DNA from 2 places in the Bradyrhizobium sp. BLXBL-01 genome. Region 2 is predicted to be linked to the other one. Evidence: riboswitches for the same ligand, from Rfam matches in the RefSeq annotation. Region 2 holds a riboswitch; the other holds the start of a gene.
The links. Region 2 has a riboswitch for cobalamin ahead of ACNJYA_RS24905 (TonB-dependent receptor). Riboswitches for the same ligand answer to the same signal wherever they lie in the genome.

Region 1 (7,294 bases), 3.1 Mb from region 2:
AGCTTAGAATCCGGGTCTATGACGTGCAGACAAATGAGTGCGAGGAAATCTAGAGCCGAGTCAGTGGCGCTCGACGTTCTGCGTACAGCTCCGGAGCTTCCCGGCCTGCGACTCGGAAATGGGCAGGCGCTCAGCGGGTATGCCGGGCTTGCTACCAGTGTAACTTCCTCGCCCATTTCGTCTCGGCATCGGTTCCTAGGGCCGGGTCAAAGTCGCTACGCTCATGCTCCTGCGCACGCCACGCAGTCACGCGACGTGCGGAGCACACACGCCGAATCGGCCCGGGCCCGAGGCATCCCCCAGCGCTCTAGCGAAGAATGCATGAGAGCTGGTGCCCGCACAACTTGGTTGCTCTCACTGGGTGGAGTGCAGGCGGGCAAACCACATCTCGCAAACTAGTACGCCGCTGAGCTCGACACCTGGCGGAAAAGCGCCATCGTGCTGCTCGACCTTTCGTGCGGCGGGCCGAAATGCTGCGAGAAGGGCAGGCGCACTGTTGCGGAGCCGTAAACATCACAACCGCAGACCGCGTATGTCTTGCAGGTGGTACGAGGCGTTCGACCGTACGGCAGCTGCGGTCCGATGTTGCTTTGCGCGACCGTCTACTAAGGCCTTCGGTCTCCTAAGTCTTCCTCTTCCTTTGGCTCGGTGCGTTGGAACCAGGATCCCGGATGAAATTGAGCGATCCGCTTGGCAAAGGAGGATTGTGGCTCCCAATCTTGGCCTTCGCTCTTCTCGAAAGTGATGACCCCGTTGTGTGTAAAATAACGTGGTCCTTGGAGATCGCAATTCACCAAGAGCAGAATACGCCACAGATCGCCTTTCTCGTTCGGCTTTTCATTCCGCTTCGGTAAGTAGTCTACCCCAACAGGTTCAATGATAGTGCAGCGGCCTTGCCCTAGAAGATCGCCGAGCCGGCCTTGCGGCGTAGTCACAAAGTTGAAGTTAGTCGGATCATGCAGAAAGCGAAGATTTGCGTCCTTTCACCATCTGCGACTTCTCTGGCGATCAACGAGAGCGCTAGGGCGCGCCAGCCCAATTCCATGGGCTTCGCATAGGTTGACGCCAGTTCAGTCGTACCGTCGAGCGCAACTTTCCAGGTGATAGCGTACTGTTCGTCTGATTTGTTGTCTCGGTGCCTGGTCCATGAAACGAAAACATAGTCGTTTTCGCCAAGTTCAACGACGCCCCACATCTGAGGGACGAACTGTGCCACCTTCGAGACATTGGAGATAATTTGTTCTACCGTCTCACCATCTTGCGCTCGCCAAGTTGACTTGAGTCTTTCGACAACTGGGATGTCGCTTGCGCGAATACTGTTGCTCATGGTCGCCGGCCAGGCTAGGCAGATTAGAAGTGCGCTCAGGCAACGCCATAGCGCGGGTCTTCCCGACATTCTCTTCATAACCCTCGGCCTATCGCGTTTCATCCGTACATCTTTCAAAGCGGGCCAACCTCGAACCTGCTAGGAGCGAGCGAGCCCAAGAAGTTTACGGAAACGCGTCGGGGCACCCGCGGCTATCCCGTGCGGGCAGGCGCTCCCCTCTATGTCACGCGCCGCTAACTTCCCTACCCAGCGACAGCGTCAATTGGCTGAGCTGGACATGCCCAGCGGGAGAGACTGGGCATGTTCGAGGGGCTTGCATTCTTCGTTCCAGGCAGCAGGCGGAGATTTGCACGGTTGTTATGTCATTCTTGTCGACTTTCCGACCTGCGCACGTTCGATGTTTCCATTCAGTGAATCGGCCGTAGCTTGTGCATCCTTGTCCCGCACTCGATAGTTTGCGGAGAGGTAAGCGCCTCGATGCCAAGTGCCTAATGAGAATCGGCAGTGCGTTTGCCGTCCTTGAACCGTGTGGTTCGCTGTCGTTGCCGTCGGCATTCGATCTACATGATGGCTGGGGACACGAAGCCGACTTAATCGACAAACTTTGAAGCGTGGCTGGCACGCAAATCAACCTGCTCGCCGCGTATGTTTCTAGATTGCGCCGGTTGCCTTGACGTATTCAATGCGGATCCTCTAGTTGAGAAAATAGCTGGCCAGCCGACGTGCTGGGCGAACCGCTGGAAATCGGAAGCCGCATCGAATGCATTCTGCTCGAAACGGCGGTAATCCTCGCCGCGCAGGCTGGTTTTGTCGGGTTCATTGATGGGGCCGCCTCGCCTCAAGGCAGCTCCGATGCTCACTCCGACATCTGGCAAGAGTACTTGCGATTGCAGCAGCTCTGTTTAGAGAATCATAGAAATGCACGGTTATTCGCCGAGTAGATGTCACAGAGTAGCTTGGCACATAATCTGAGAGGTTGACGGAAGAGTCCTCCTGCCGATAATCGAAGTCGTCGAGGTTCTCCGAATCCCACTTGATCCGGAGCTAAGAGGGAAGCCGGTGCAAATTCCGGCGCTGCCCCCGCAACTGTGAGCGGCGAGCTACTGTCCAACGATGTCACTGAAGCCCGCACGGCTTTGGGAAGGCCGACAGCAGCGATGACCAGCGAGCCAGGAGACCTGCCCCGACGATATATATTGGTCCACGGGCGGGGTGTCTCGGTGGTGCGCCAAGCAGCCGTCGCACGCGCGACTTCCTCTGCCTGCGTCCGCCATGGCCTTTGTCCCCAACAGGGGTTAAAACTATGTCTCTTCTCTCTCTTCCGGTTGCTACGCTCGGAACGCCACGCATCGGTCCAAGGCGTGAGCTCAAACTGTCTCTCGAGAGCTACTGGGCGGGAAAGATCAGCGAGCAGCAATTGCTTGAGGACGCATCCGGCCTGCGCGCCGCGAACTGGGCTCGTCAGAAATCTCTCGGCGTCACGATCATTCCGTCGAATGACTTCTCGCTGTACGATCAGGTGCTCGATACAAGTGTCATGGTTGGTGCTATCCCGGAGATCTACGCCTCGAAAGGAGAAGACATTTCCCTCAAGACGTACTTCGCCATGGCTCGCGGATCACAATGCGACGACCAGGATGCGAGTTGCGGTCTTGGCCCACGGGGGTCTGGCCCACCTGCGCAGGAAATGACTAAGTGGTTTGATACCAATTACCACTACATGGTTCCCGAGTTTCACAAGGGACAGGCGTTCGGACTTTGCTCTCGCAAACCCATGGAAGAGTATGAGGAAGCAAAGGCGCTTGGTTTCCAGACCCGCCCTGTCTTGATCGGGCCCGTCACATTCCTAAAGCTCGGCAAGAGTGCCGATAGTGCGTTCCAGCCCCTGTCCCTACTGGATGATTTGATACCGGTCTATATCGAGGTTCTGCATGAATTGGCCGAACGAGGGGCAAGTTGGGTTCAGTTTGACGAGCCCTGCCTGGTCCTTGATCTGGACGAAGCTGTGCGAAAATCATTGCTACATGCCTATAGCCGCTTCGCAAAGGAGGGACCGGGCATCAAGATCATGCTTGCCAGCTATTTCGGCGACCTAGGCGACAATTTGGATACAGCCTTGAGCCTCCCAGTTTCCGGTCTGCACGTTGATCTGGTGCGGGCGCCAGAGTTGTTGGATCAGATCGTCGCTGTCGACCGAAGTGATCTCGTCATTTCGCTCGGGGTCATCGACGGCCGGAATGTATGGCGGTCGAACTTGTCGTCGCTCCGTCAGAGGCTGGAGCCCGCGATTGCGAAGCTCGGCAAGCACCGTGTGCAGCTCGCTCCATCCTGCTCGCTGCTTCACGTGCCGGTCGATGTTGAACTCGAGACCGGGCTCGCGTCTGACGTTAAGAGCTGGCTTTCTTTCTCGGTTCAGAAGATGCGCGAGCTTGCGATCCTGGCGCGGGTGCTCGCTGGCGACCAGAATGTCGGGCTCGCTCTAGCCGATTCGGAATGCGCTGCGACTGCCCGCCGGACTTCGCCGAAGATCCATGATGCCAATGTCGCTGCCCGGATGAGGGCGATCGACCAGACGATACGCCGGCGCACAAGCCCGTTTGCCCGTCGTTCCGAGATCCAAAGGGCACGCTTTGGACTACCAGCGTTTCCCACCACGACGATCGGATCGTTTCCTCAGACCACAGAAGTCAGAAATGCTCGGGCGGCGCATGCGCGAGGCGCGCTGAGCGACGAGCAATACGATAGGTTCATCAAGGAGGAGATAGCCCGCGCCGTACGTTGGCAGGAGGACATTGGTCTTGACGTCCTCGTGCACGGCGAATTTGAGCGCAATGACATGGTGCAGTACTTTGGCGAGCAACTCGCCGGCTTCCTATTTACCAGGAAGGGATGGGTACAGTCTTATGGTTCGCGCTGCGTCCGGCCCCCGATCCTGTTTGGCGATGTAGCGCGGTCGAAGCCGATCACTGTGGACTGGTGGCGTTACGCGCAATCACTAACTAGCAAGCCAATGAAAGCGATGTTGACCGGACCGGTGACGATGCTGAACTGGTCGTTTGTTCGCGATGATATTCCTAGGAGCGAGGTCTGCCGTCAGCTTGCGCTTGCGATCCGCGACGAAGTGCGCGACCTCGAGAATGCCGGTGCGGCCATGATCCAGATCGACGAAGCTGCACTTCGCGAAGGAATGCCCTTGCGTCGATCGGAGTGGAAGGCATATCTCGATTGGGCCGGAGAGTGCTTCCGCATCTGCTCATCAGGCGTTACCGATGAGACGCAAATCCATACACATATGTGCTACTCCGAGTTCAACGACATCATCGGTGCGATCGCTGCAATGGATGCGGATGTCATTTCAATCGAGACGTCGCGATCGAAAATGGAACTACTGGGCGCATTCAGCAAGTACGAATATGCAAATCAAATCGGACCTGGCGTGTACGACATCCACTCTCCACGCGTTCCCGAGGTAAGCGAAATGAAGGAGCTGATGCTGCTGGCTCGGACGCGTTTGCAAGAATCACAGCTCTGGGTCAATCCGGACTGCGGCCTAAAGACGCGCAAATGGGAGGAGGTGCGGCCTGCGATAACCAACATGGTCGCTGCCGCCCGCGAACTGCGCGCTGCATCGTCTCCGCAAAATCATTGATCCGGCGCTCGGATCTGTTCTGGACCAAGCTATTCGCTTGTGGTCAATACCGCGCTCCATAATCTCGCGGCAAGCCTTGGGGCCAACAAAAAGTGCTTGGCCCCAGTTAATGGTTGGACGGATGTGCACGCGGAGAAACGACGCTGACGGCTCGCGTTACTTGGCCAAAAGAGAATAGCCGACGGTTCATCAAGGCGAGAACATTCGCCGAGAATATGGACTCATATCGATACGTTTATCGCAGCTCCTTATGCCGTGCTAAGCGATCGTTTGGTCTGAGAGACAAAATCTACACCGAGGTGTCGCTCATAAGAAGAGTGGAAACGGTTGCGACAACAATGAGAGGGGTGATGCCGACGTCACCGCACGGGCCTTCTATTCTTCGCTCGGACATGTTTCCCCGTCAGGCGCTCTCATTCGATGAACTCTACATAGTGTCCGACGAGAGGACGCCGAAGCCAGTTCCTGCTTCAACTCACGCCAATCTATTGTGCAGGATCGCCGCCGCTATCCGAGCCAGATACGCCAATGCGTCGGCTGCACGGCGACGTGCTCTCCGGTATCCGCGTTGATCCATCCGCCGAACGCCCGGCGACAAGGAAAGACCACCCGGTGAATCGAATTGCCCTCGATCACGGCAATCTCCAGATCCTGATCGAAGGGCGGCATGATTTCGAGCCGCTCCCAGATCAAATCGCCATTTGATCCTGAACAAAGTTCATCGCTGCGAGCTGACAAATTCAGAAAACCTTGTGAACATTACGAACAACGCTTGGCGTCCGCCCAGCAGGCTCTGCGCGATTCGACCGGACGGCGCGGTCTTGATGGCGTGAGCCGCGGCAGAGAGCTGTCGGTGGCATCGTTGGTCCGGAACACGGTCCGCTCGGTGAACCGAAATATTTGGATTTTCGCCGGCGAATGGATCTGGGGCAGCTCAAGGCCTCGGCTGTTGCTATTTGTAACTGTTCTGCACGAACTGAACTGGTCTGCAGCTCCAGTAATCTGGCCCGTGGCGGGGTAAATGGCCCGGTTGTCTGTCATGTCACGTCCCTTGTTGGTGAGACATCTCCGTGTTCTGCGGCGTCATCCCTTGGAGTGCGGGCGACCGCAGCTGCGCGCTCGCACGTGCTCCAGCGAGAGCGCGAAGACGCCGGATTCGGTTGACACCAATAGGAGGGAGGTAGCGACGCTCGGAGCCCATAATCGGGCCTGTCCGCAGGTCGATAAAGTATACGCCATCGCAAGCGGCGCAACTAATCATGTGTAGGTCATTAACCCGCGGCTCGGCTGCGCCCGGATGGAGTCCTAAAAAGTGATTACTGGTGCTCGGACATGAGAGCATCATGGGCTCGAGTCGTTCTTTCCGCCATGCGTCTGACCTTACTAGAAGATCACCTCTATCAGGACACAGCCGCCGCAGCATTGATACGGGTCAAAAGTTTCGTCCGTCCGGGAAGTACTTGAGCTCAAGCGGCCGCCACGTGCCGCAGACGCCCCCGTTGGCAGTGGACATGTTCGAACTCGCGCGCCAGCCAGGGCCTCGCACTCTCTGCAACAGGCCAACGCGTTGATTTGAGGCGCAACTAACGCTGCATGGCCTACGGCAGCATTGAGCACCGCGCCGTTACATCTGGATCTATGTTCGGAGGATCAGACAGACCTCTCGGGGCCTGCTTGAGGCAGATCAAATACTCTCGGTGCGAATGGCAGAATAGTGGTCAAGCGAACCACGGGAAGAGAGGGGCATGCCTACATTTAATGTTCGGTTTATTAAGACCGTTTGTGACGATACCGGCGGCGAGCACCGTGCGTGCCAGGCAGCATTCAAGGTCGATGCCACCTCCCTGAGTGCTGCTGCTCAGCAGGCCGAGACTGAGTTTTGCAAGCAAAAGAGTGTCCGCGATTGGACAATCTTCGCCGATGTGTTGGAGCTTCGAACCCCACCTGCCTTAGCTAATCCGTCCACATCAGCCTTTCGAGCATCCCGCAAGGATGGCATGAGTAAGCAAGGGTTTCGCGCTTCCTGAGTGTTCCACGGAAGCGCGACATCTTCAGCACCGACCAAGGCTCGTAGTTCACCGGCGCGACGTTTACCGGCGCGCTCGCCAGTCATGGCATCGCCATCAGCATGGACGGCTTGCTTGCCCGTCGCGACAAAGGCGAGCATGCCTATGAGACTGTGTCCTACGCGCGTGTCTCGATCAGACGATACCTCGCCTGATACAATGGCCGGTTCCGCCTTCGAGCCTTGGCGGCGCTCCGGATCAAGCTCACTTCCGGCCGCTGCCATTCCGTGCAGTAGCTTTACTATGGCAGAC
Region 2 (7,294 bases):
GAGATCGATGCCGTCGAGGGCAGCGCGAAGGGTCTGCTGCTGCAGGAAGCTGAAATCGGCGGTGAGGCAGCCCAGGGCCGAGAACGCACTCGAGGCACTGGGCACGACGACCTCCGCAATCCCGTAGAGATCGGCGAGGCCCGCGGCATGCATCGGGCCGCCGCCGCCGAAGGCCAGCAGCGTGCAGTCGCGCCCGTCGATGCCGCGCTCGACCGTGACGCGGCGGAGCGCGCGGGCCATGGTCGCGTTCGCGACCTTGATGATGCCGAGCGCCGTTTCGGTCAGGCTCAGTCCGAGTGCGTGCGCAATTGGCGCGATGACACGCTTGGCGCTCTCGATGTCGATGCCGATGCGATCGCCAAGCTTGGTCTCGGGATTGAGATAGCCGAGCACGGCATTGGCATCGGTGATGGTGGGCTCCGTGCCGCCACGGCCATAGCAGGCCGGGCCCGGCTCGGAGCCGGCGCTCTCGGGCCCGACCGTCAGCCCGCCGGGACCGTTGCGCACGATCGATCCGCCGCCCGCACCGATCGAGTGCACCGCCAGCATCGGCTGGCGCAGCGGCTTGTCACCGAGCATGCGGCCGTCGGTCATTTCGGCCTGGCCGTCGACGATCAGGCACACGTCCGTCGTGGTGCCGCCCATGTCGAAGGTCAACATGCGCGAGCAGCCGAGCTGGCGCGCGATGCTGACCGACGCCGAGACGCCCGCCGCCGGCCCCGACATCGCCATCACCAGCGGACGCCGCTTCACCGCCGAAATCGGGACCATGGCGCCGGCGGAGTGAAACACCTGCAGGCCGGCCCCGATCGGCAGCCGCTGCTCCAGCTCGCTGAGATATTCCACCGCGATCGGCATCGCGGCCGCGTTGAACACGGTCGCCGAGGTCCGCTCATATTCGCGTGCCTCGGGATTGACCTCGTGCGAGAGCGAGACATGGGCGACGAGGCCCTTGAGCCGCTCGCCCAGCATCTTTTCATGCACCGGATTGGCATAGGCGTGAAGGAGTGCGACCGCGACGCTCTGAACGCCGGTCCCTTTCAGCCACGCCACCAGGCGCTCGATCTCGGCTTCCTCGAGCGCCTTCAACACTCGCCCCTCATGATCGAGGCGCTCGGCGAGCCCGAAGCATCTTTCAGGCGGCACCAAAGGCGGCGATTTCGGCGGAATGTCGAGCCGGTAGAGGTCGCGCCGGCGATAGCGGGCGATCTCGAGCACGTCGGCGAAGCCTTCGGTCGCGACCAGCGCCACCTTCGGCAGCCGATTCTCGACGATCGCGTTGGTCACGCGCGTGGTGCCGTGGACGAAGCGCCTGACCTCGCTCTTGCGCAGACCCACCGCCTCGATCGCCTCCAGCATCGCCCGAACCGGTGCGTCGGGGCGCGACGGCACCTTTGCAATCCGCGCTTCCGCGGAATCGCGCCGGATGGCGATGATGTCGGTGAAGGTGCCACCGATATCGGTGCCGACCTCCCAGTGATTGTCGGAGTAGCTCATCTGCACAGTCAGCTACGCGTGACGTCCGGACCGGACGCCAGGTCCTTTCCGGCCATTGCCGCATCCAATGCCAAAGCGAGCACGCTCATCGTCATTCCCTGTCATGCCATCACGGGCGAGCGTGCGACAGAGCGATGGCCGCGGGATAGGGTCGGAGTTGTCGCAAACCACCGAGCCAGCGAGCCGCCGGCATTGCGCGGCGCACCATCGGCTGCACGTTTTGGTGCAGCGCTGCTCGCCCAGAGAGCAGAAGCATACGAAGCCAGAAATGTGCAGCGCACCCTTGGATTCTTCGACACAAATGGGAGCGCCCGTTGCACTGCAATCGGAATCGCGCAAGTCCGTTTGTCTAATTTGCAGGCGATCAATCTGCGGTGCAGGAGAGAGGGCTGACCAGGAGCTATGCACGCAGGTCGGCTCAGCCTCTCTTTATTGTACGGTCAGTAAGCGAGGACGTCACCGGCCTCAGGATGCCAGCGACGCCCGCAAGCGTCGCCATCCGATGACGACGCCGGTGATGGAGAACATCAGTCCGAGCGTACAGAGGCTGACAATGAGAGCGTCACGCAGCCGCGCGTGAGCCAGCAGAATCGGGAAATCAAGCGTGTGCAGCGCACTGTAGAGCCAGCGATAGACGCGCCGCGACGGGTCCAGTCTTTGCAGCACCTTGCCATCGGCAGCATCGACATCGAACCAGAGATCGCCGCAGGTCGTGCGGTAGACCGGAGCTCCCGGAATAGCGGACTGCGCCGGATAGTCGTCGTTGCCGGCGAGCAGGAACGGTGCGGCACAGCCGGCGCCAAGGCGCGCCGTCAGATCCCCGATCTCCTGCGTATCCAGGTATGCCGCCTGCCCATCTCGCGGCGCGTCCCCGGCCCTGATCAACGTCTGATGGCCAAGGGCGAGCCGATCGCGCCGATAGACCCTGCCGCCGAAGGCGAACCATTCGACCTCGCGCGCCGACGGCGATATTGGCGGCAGATCGAGCGGTGAAGCGTCTCGCCAATCCGGGGCGGCATCGACCACGCCCGCCTCTGTCGGCGTCAATTGCCCGCGCGAGAACAGGCGGCCGTGATCCATCGAGAGCCAGCCGCTGAAGATCCAGCTCAGTACGAACAGCGTCGCCGCGAGGCCGATCAGGTGATGCAGCGCATGCCAGCCACGGTAAGGCGAGGAGATTTGGCCCTTGCGAAACCTGATCCGCACGATTCCGAGCACCGCGCCAAGCAATGCCGCAATCAGGGCCAGCAGCGACAGCGTCCAGACCACGCGATCCCACACCGCCCAGCTGCTGCGCAGAACCGTCGGATAGATCCAGTGCAGCACGCTGCCGGCCCAGTTCCACGCGCGCTCACTGCGCGTCGTATCTAGGACGACCTCCCCGGTCAGCGACGAAACGTAGACCTCCGTTCCAGGGGCATCGCCGAGAGCGGCGCGAAACAAGGGGCGATGGCGATCAAAACCGTTCGGCACGCTCCATTGATCGTGGTCCGACCGCGCGACGATCGCGGCGCGTGGCGCGTCGAGCCCGCGCTGACGGGAATAGCCCTGCACGATGGTGAGCGCGACATCGGCGGACGTCACCGATGCGTCTCCTCTATCGGAGGCGCGGACCGCTCGCGAACCTGCGGGGCCCGAGACGACGTAGACCGGTCCATCACTGCGCTGGATCAGCCGAACACGCGTCCCGTCGGTGATTCCGCTCGCAGCAACGGCGTCCGCGACCGAGATCGTTGTCCCGCCACGGTCCAGCGGCGCGAGCCCGGCAAATCGCTCCGCTTCCGTCAGCGACGGAAACGGGACGAAGTGCATCACGATCCCGCTCGCGAACCACATCGCGAACAGCAGGCAGAACGCGATCCCGAGCCAGCGATGCGAGAGGACGATCGCGCCCATCATGCGCTCAAGGCCTCACCATTTGAACGCGGCCGAGACCTCGTAGGTGCGCGGCGCGCCCAGGAGGATCTGGTCGGGATAGAACGGATCGCCCCAGATCGCATAGCGCTTGTCGGTGATGTTGCGGACGCGGAAAGTCATGCGGGCCTGGTCGACCGCATTGAACACGGCCTTGGGGATATCGACGAAGGCGTAGACGTCGGCCACGGTGTAGGCCTTCATCGTCACGACGTTCGCGTCGGTGTTGTAGCGGTCGCCGACATGACGGCCGGTGATGCCGAGCTCCACAGGCCAGGGCGTGAAGAACCGGTACGATGCGCCGGCATTGGCCACGATACGCGGTACGTTCGGCGGCGTATTGCCGGAGAACGAGCCACCGACGAAATTGTAGTCGGCATAGCGCGCATCGACATAGGCGATGTTGCCCCACAACCGAAGCGGCTCGATCGGCCGCACCGAGGCGGCAAGCTCGACGCCCTTGGACTCCTGCCGCCCGGCGATATTGAGCGCCTGCCCGCCGGCCGCCGCATAGACGTTCTTGCGCAGGATGTCGTAGGCCGAGAACGACCACTCCGCCCTATTGTCCCAGAACAGATGCTTGACGCCGGTCTCGTAGGTTCGCGACGTCGTCAGGTCCAGTGGCTGGGTCGGCAACAGCAGGAAGATGTTGTTGGCTGCGACGTCGGCCCCGGTGGCGTACTGGCTGAAGAAGGTCAGGCCGGGCACGGCCTCCCAGGTGTAGCCAATGCGGCCCGTCACCGGCGCCCAGTCTTTGGTGTACGGAAAGCCTGCCTTCTCCAGCCCGGCCTTGTCGGTCGAGTTACGGTCGAGTCCGATGTGCTCGACACGCAGGCCCCCGATCAACGCGAAGCTGCGCGTCAGCTTCAACCGGTCCTCGAACGACAACGCCTCGTTGTCGATGCGCGCGGTCTGCTGCTGTGTCGTGAGCAGGCCGTAGAAGCCGCGGTTGGGATCGACCAGCGAAACGGAATCTCCGGGAAAGTTTGCCGCGCCGGGCCTGACGAAATCGAGATAGCTCGACGAGAGCGTCGTGACCAACCGGTTGTCGAATCCTGCGATGTTGGTATCCCAGATCAGGTCGGTGATGTTGCCGACCAGCCGCTGGCTATGGGCGACATAGAAGCGTTCGCGATCGACCAGGTTCGTGGTGGAGTTGAATGCCTCGATCTCGTTGTTGAACCAGGTCCGTTCGGCGCCATAGCCATAGGCCTGACTTTTCAGCGTGAGGTCAGGCGCGAGCTTCAGCTCGAAGCCGCCGCGCAGCCACACTTCCTGCGCCACGTTGCGGTTATCGAGAACGTTGTAATTGGTGTTGAAGGTGCGGTCGTCGATGGTGACGGCACCGAGATTGGTACCGTTGTAATTCGAGACGTAATTGCCGGAGACGATCCCCGTCGTCGCATGCGAACCGCTGAAGGCGACCGGCACCAGCGGCGCGCCCCAATAGGCCTTCGAGCGGTCTTCGCGATACTCGACCGCACCCCAGATCTTGAGGCTGTCGGAGACCCGGTAATTGAGCTGGCCGGACGTGCCGAACGTCTTGACGTTGGTGTCGTCGGCAAAGCCGTTGAGCGTGGAACGGCTGATGTCGAAGCGATAGTCCAGCCCTTGCACATTGGTGCTGCCGCCTGAGCCGTAATGGGCCCGGAACGAATTCAGCGAATCCCAGGAGAAATTTGCCTCGTTGCGGATCGCTCCCGTGTGCGGTTGCTTGGTGACGAAGTTGATGGCGCCTCCCGCGGCACCCTCGCCCGAGATCAGCGAGGCCGGTCCTTTGAGGAATTCCACGGCCTCCAGATTGGCGGTGTCGACGATCCGCGAGGTCATGTTCTGCGGACCGATCTTGATGCCGTTGTAGAGTGTGTTGATCTGGCTATTGGTGAAGCCGCGCATCGAGAAGGCGGAAGGTTCGGCCGGGTTGTCGCCGGAGGTGACGCCGACGGCGCCCTGCGCCACCTCGGACACGGTGCGATAGCCCTGCTCGCGCATGGTTTCGGCCGAGATCACCTCGACGGTCGCGGGCGTCTGCCGCACCGTCAGGCCGAGCCGCGAAGCGCTTTCGGCAACGGCATTGGTGTTGAGCGGCGTTTGCGCCGTCAGATCCGGCATGACGGGTTTTGGCGCTGCCGATACCGCCGCCGGCCTGCGCGCTGCCGCGCGGCGCGCGCTCGCCACCTCTCGTGCTGCCGGTCTGGCCGGCTTGCGCGCCTGGGCGGGCGAGACCTCGACGGGTGGCAGCGGCTCTCGGACCTGCTGCGCCAGAGCGGCAGGCGGATCGAGAACGGCGAAGGACGTGAACGCGGCGGAAACCAGCAGGACGCGGCGCGGTCGTGCGATACGGATGGAAGACACGGTACAAACCTCGGTATGACGTCAGTGGCACGTCACAGCGAACGAGGTCTCACCTTTTGGCCTTGCAGCCGTCCGATGAAGCCGAATGTCTGTACTCCCCGACCGACATCTTCGCGTGTGACCACGGCTGACGGCAGGTCTCCTGGCTCGCGGGTCGTGACCTCTTCGTCGCCTTCCCGGGACCGAGGACCCAGTGGCTCGTGACGAAGGATTCACCGCTCACAGTTGCGGGGGCAGCCGCGGCATTGGGGACAATTTTCCCCGCACCGCATTCCCTTTTCATTCCCTCTCGGGAAAACCGTCGCGAGCATCTAGGATTACCACCAAGACAGAGTCAATGTCCCAGTTGCGGCGTCGTGGCGACCGCACAAGCTTCCTTGGAGATGAGCATGGAAGGCGAGACCTTCCTCTGGTTGATACGGCACGCGGTTGTCGCGGGCGTAGCCGGGACGATCCATGCAGCCGATGCGCCGGCCGATCTCGGCGATCGCGCGGCATTGGCGGCTCTCAAGCAGCGCTTGCCCGCGGATGTCGCCGGCTATGCCAGCCCGTCGCGGCGCACGGTGGAGACGGCGCGCGCGCTGGGGCTGGAACCGGAGCTGGTCAGCGAATTCCGCGAGCAGGATTTCGGCGATTGGACCGGCCATCGGCATGACGAGCTCGCCGCGACCGGCGGCGAGATCTACGCGCAGTTCTGGCGCGATCTGGCGCGCGGACGGCCGCCGAACGGCGAAAGCTTTGCGGATCAGGTCGCCCGCGTCCGCCTCGGCCTGTCGCGGATCGGCGCAGGCTCCGCGGCGCTGGTCGTCCATTCCGGCACCATCCGCGCCGCGCTCTGCATCGCGCTCGATCTCGCACCGGAAGCGGCGTTGCGCTTCGTGATCGATCCGTTGTCGCTGACCCGGATCGACCGGCTCGCCAGCGGCTGGCGCGTCGTCTCGGTCAATCAGCGGATCAGCTAGGCCGATCCGGTACGTTGGCCTGCGCAAAGGTCGCCATGCCGTTGTGAAGTGCGCAGGCCGAGCGCACCAGCGGCAGCGCAATGGCGGCGCCCGATCCCTCGCCGAGCCTGAGATCGAGGCTGATCAGCGGCTGCACGTTCAGCGCGCGCAACACCAGCCGATGTCCTTGCTCCGCCGATTGATGCGAGGGCAACAGGAACGGCTGGCAGGAGGGATTGAGCCGCGCCGCCGCCAGCGCCGCCACCGAGACGATAAAGCCGTCGATCAATACGGGAATGCGGCGTTGCGCGGCCGCGATGATGGCGCCCGAGATCGCCGCGATTTCGAGGCCGCCGACCGCGCACAGGATTGTCTCGACCGAGGCTCCGGCGACGCGATGGCGTGCGATCGCCGCATCGATCACCCGCGCCTTGTGTACGCGGCCGGCCGCATCGACGCCGGTGCCGCTGCCGGCGATCTCTTCGGCGCTCACACCGAGCAGGCTCGCAGCAATCGCAGCTGACGTCGTGGTGTTGCCGATCCCCATCTCGCCAAAGATCAAGAGATCAGGCCGGCCGGCCTCAGCG

Region 1: linked by a shared signal. The riboswitch ahead of metE (5-methyltetrahydropteroyltriglutamate--homocysteine S-methyltransferase) and the one ahead of ACNJYA_RS24905 (TonB-dependent receptor) in region 2 are both predicted to bind cobalamin.

Annotation. Positions count from the first base shown of each region.
Region 1 is NZ_CP182471.1:2,273,584-2,280,877, forward strand. It holds gene ACNJYA_RS10265 (hypothetical protein) at 932-1,327, opposite strand; gene ACNJYA_RS10270 (hypothetical protein) at 2,050-2,268, shown strand; cobalamin riboswitch at 2,326-2,527, shown strand; gene metE (5-methyltetrahydropteroyltriglutamate--homocysteine S-methyltransferase) at 2,631-4,976, shown strand; gene ACNJYA_RS10280 (hypothetical protein) at 5,505-5,681, shown strand; gene ACNJYA_RS10285 (hypothetical protein) at 6,722-7,003, shown strand; partial or broken gene ACNJYA_RS10290 (hypothetical protein) at 7,015-7,294, shown strand, end outside.
Region 2 is NZ_CP182471.1:5,323,695-5,330,988, forward strand. It holds gene ACNJYA_RS24895 (hydantoinase/oxoprolinase family protein) at 1-1,497, opposite strand, end outside; gene ACNJYA_RS24900 (PepSY domain-containing protein) at 1,963-3,396, opposite strand; gene ACNJYA_RS24905 (TonB-dependent receptor) at 3,409-5,766, opposite strand; cobalamin riboswitch at 5,882-6,084, opposite strand; gene ACNJYA_RS24910 (histidine phosphatase family protein) at 6,156-6,728, shown strand; gene cobT (nicotinate-nucleotide--dimethylbenzimidazole phosphoribosyltransferase) at 6,721-7,294, opposite strand, start outside.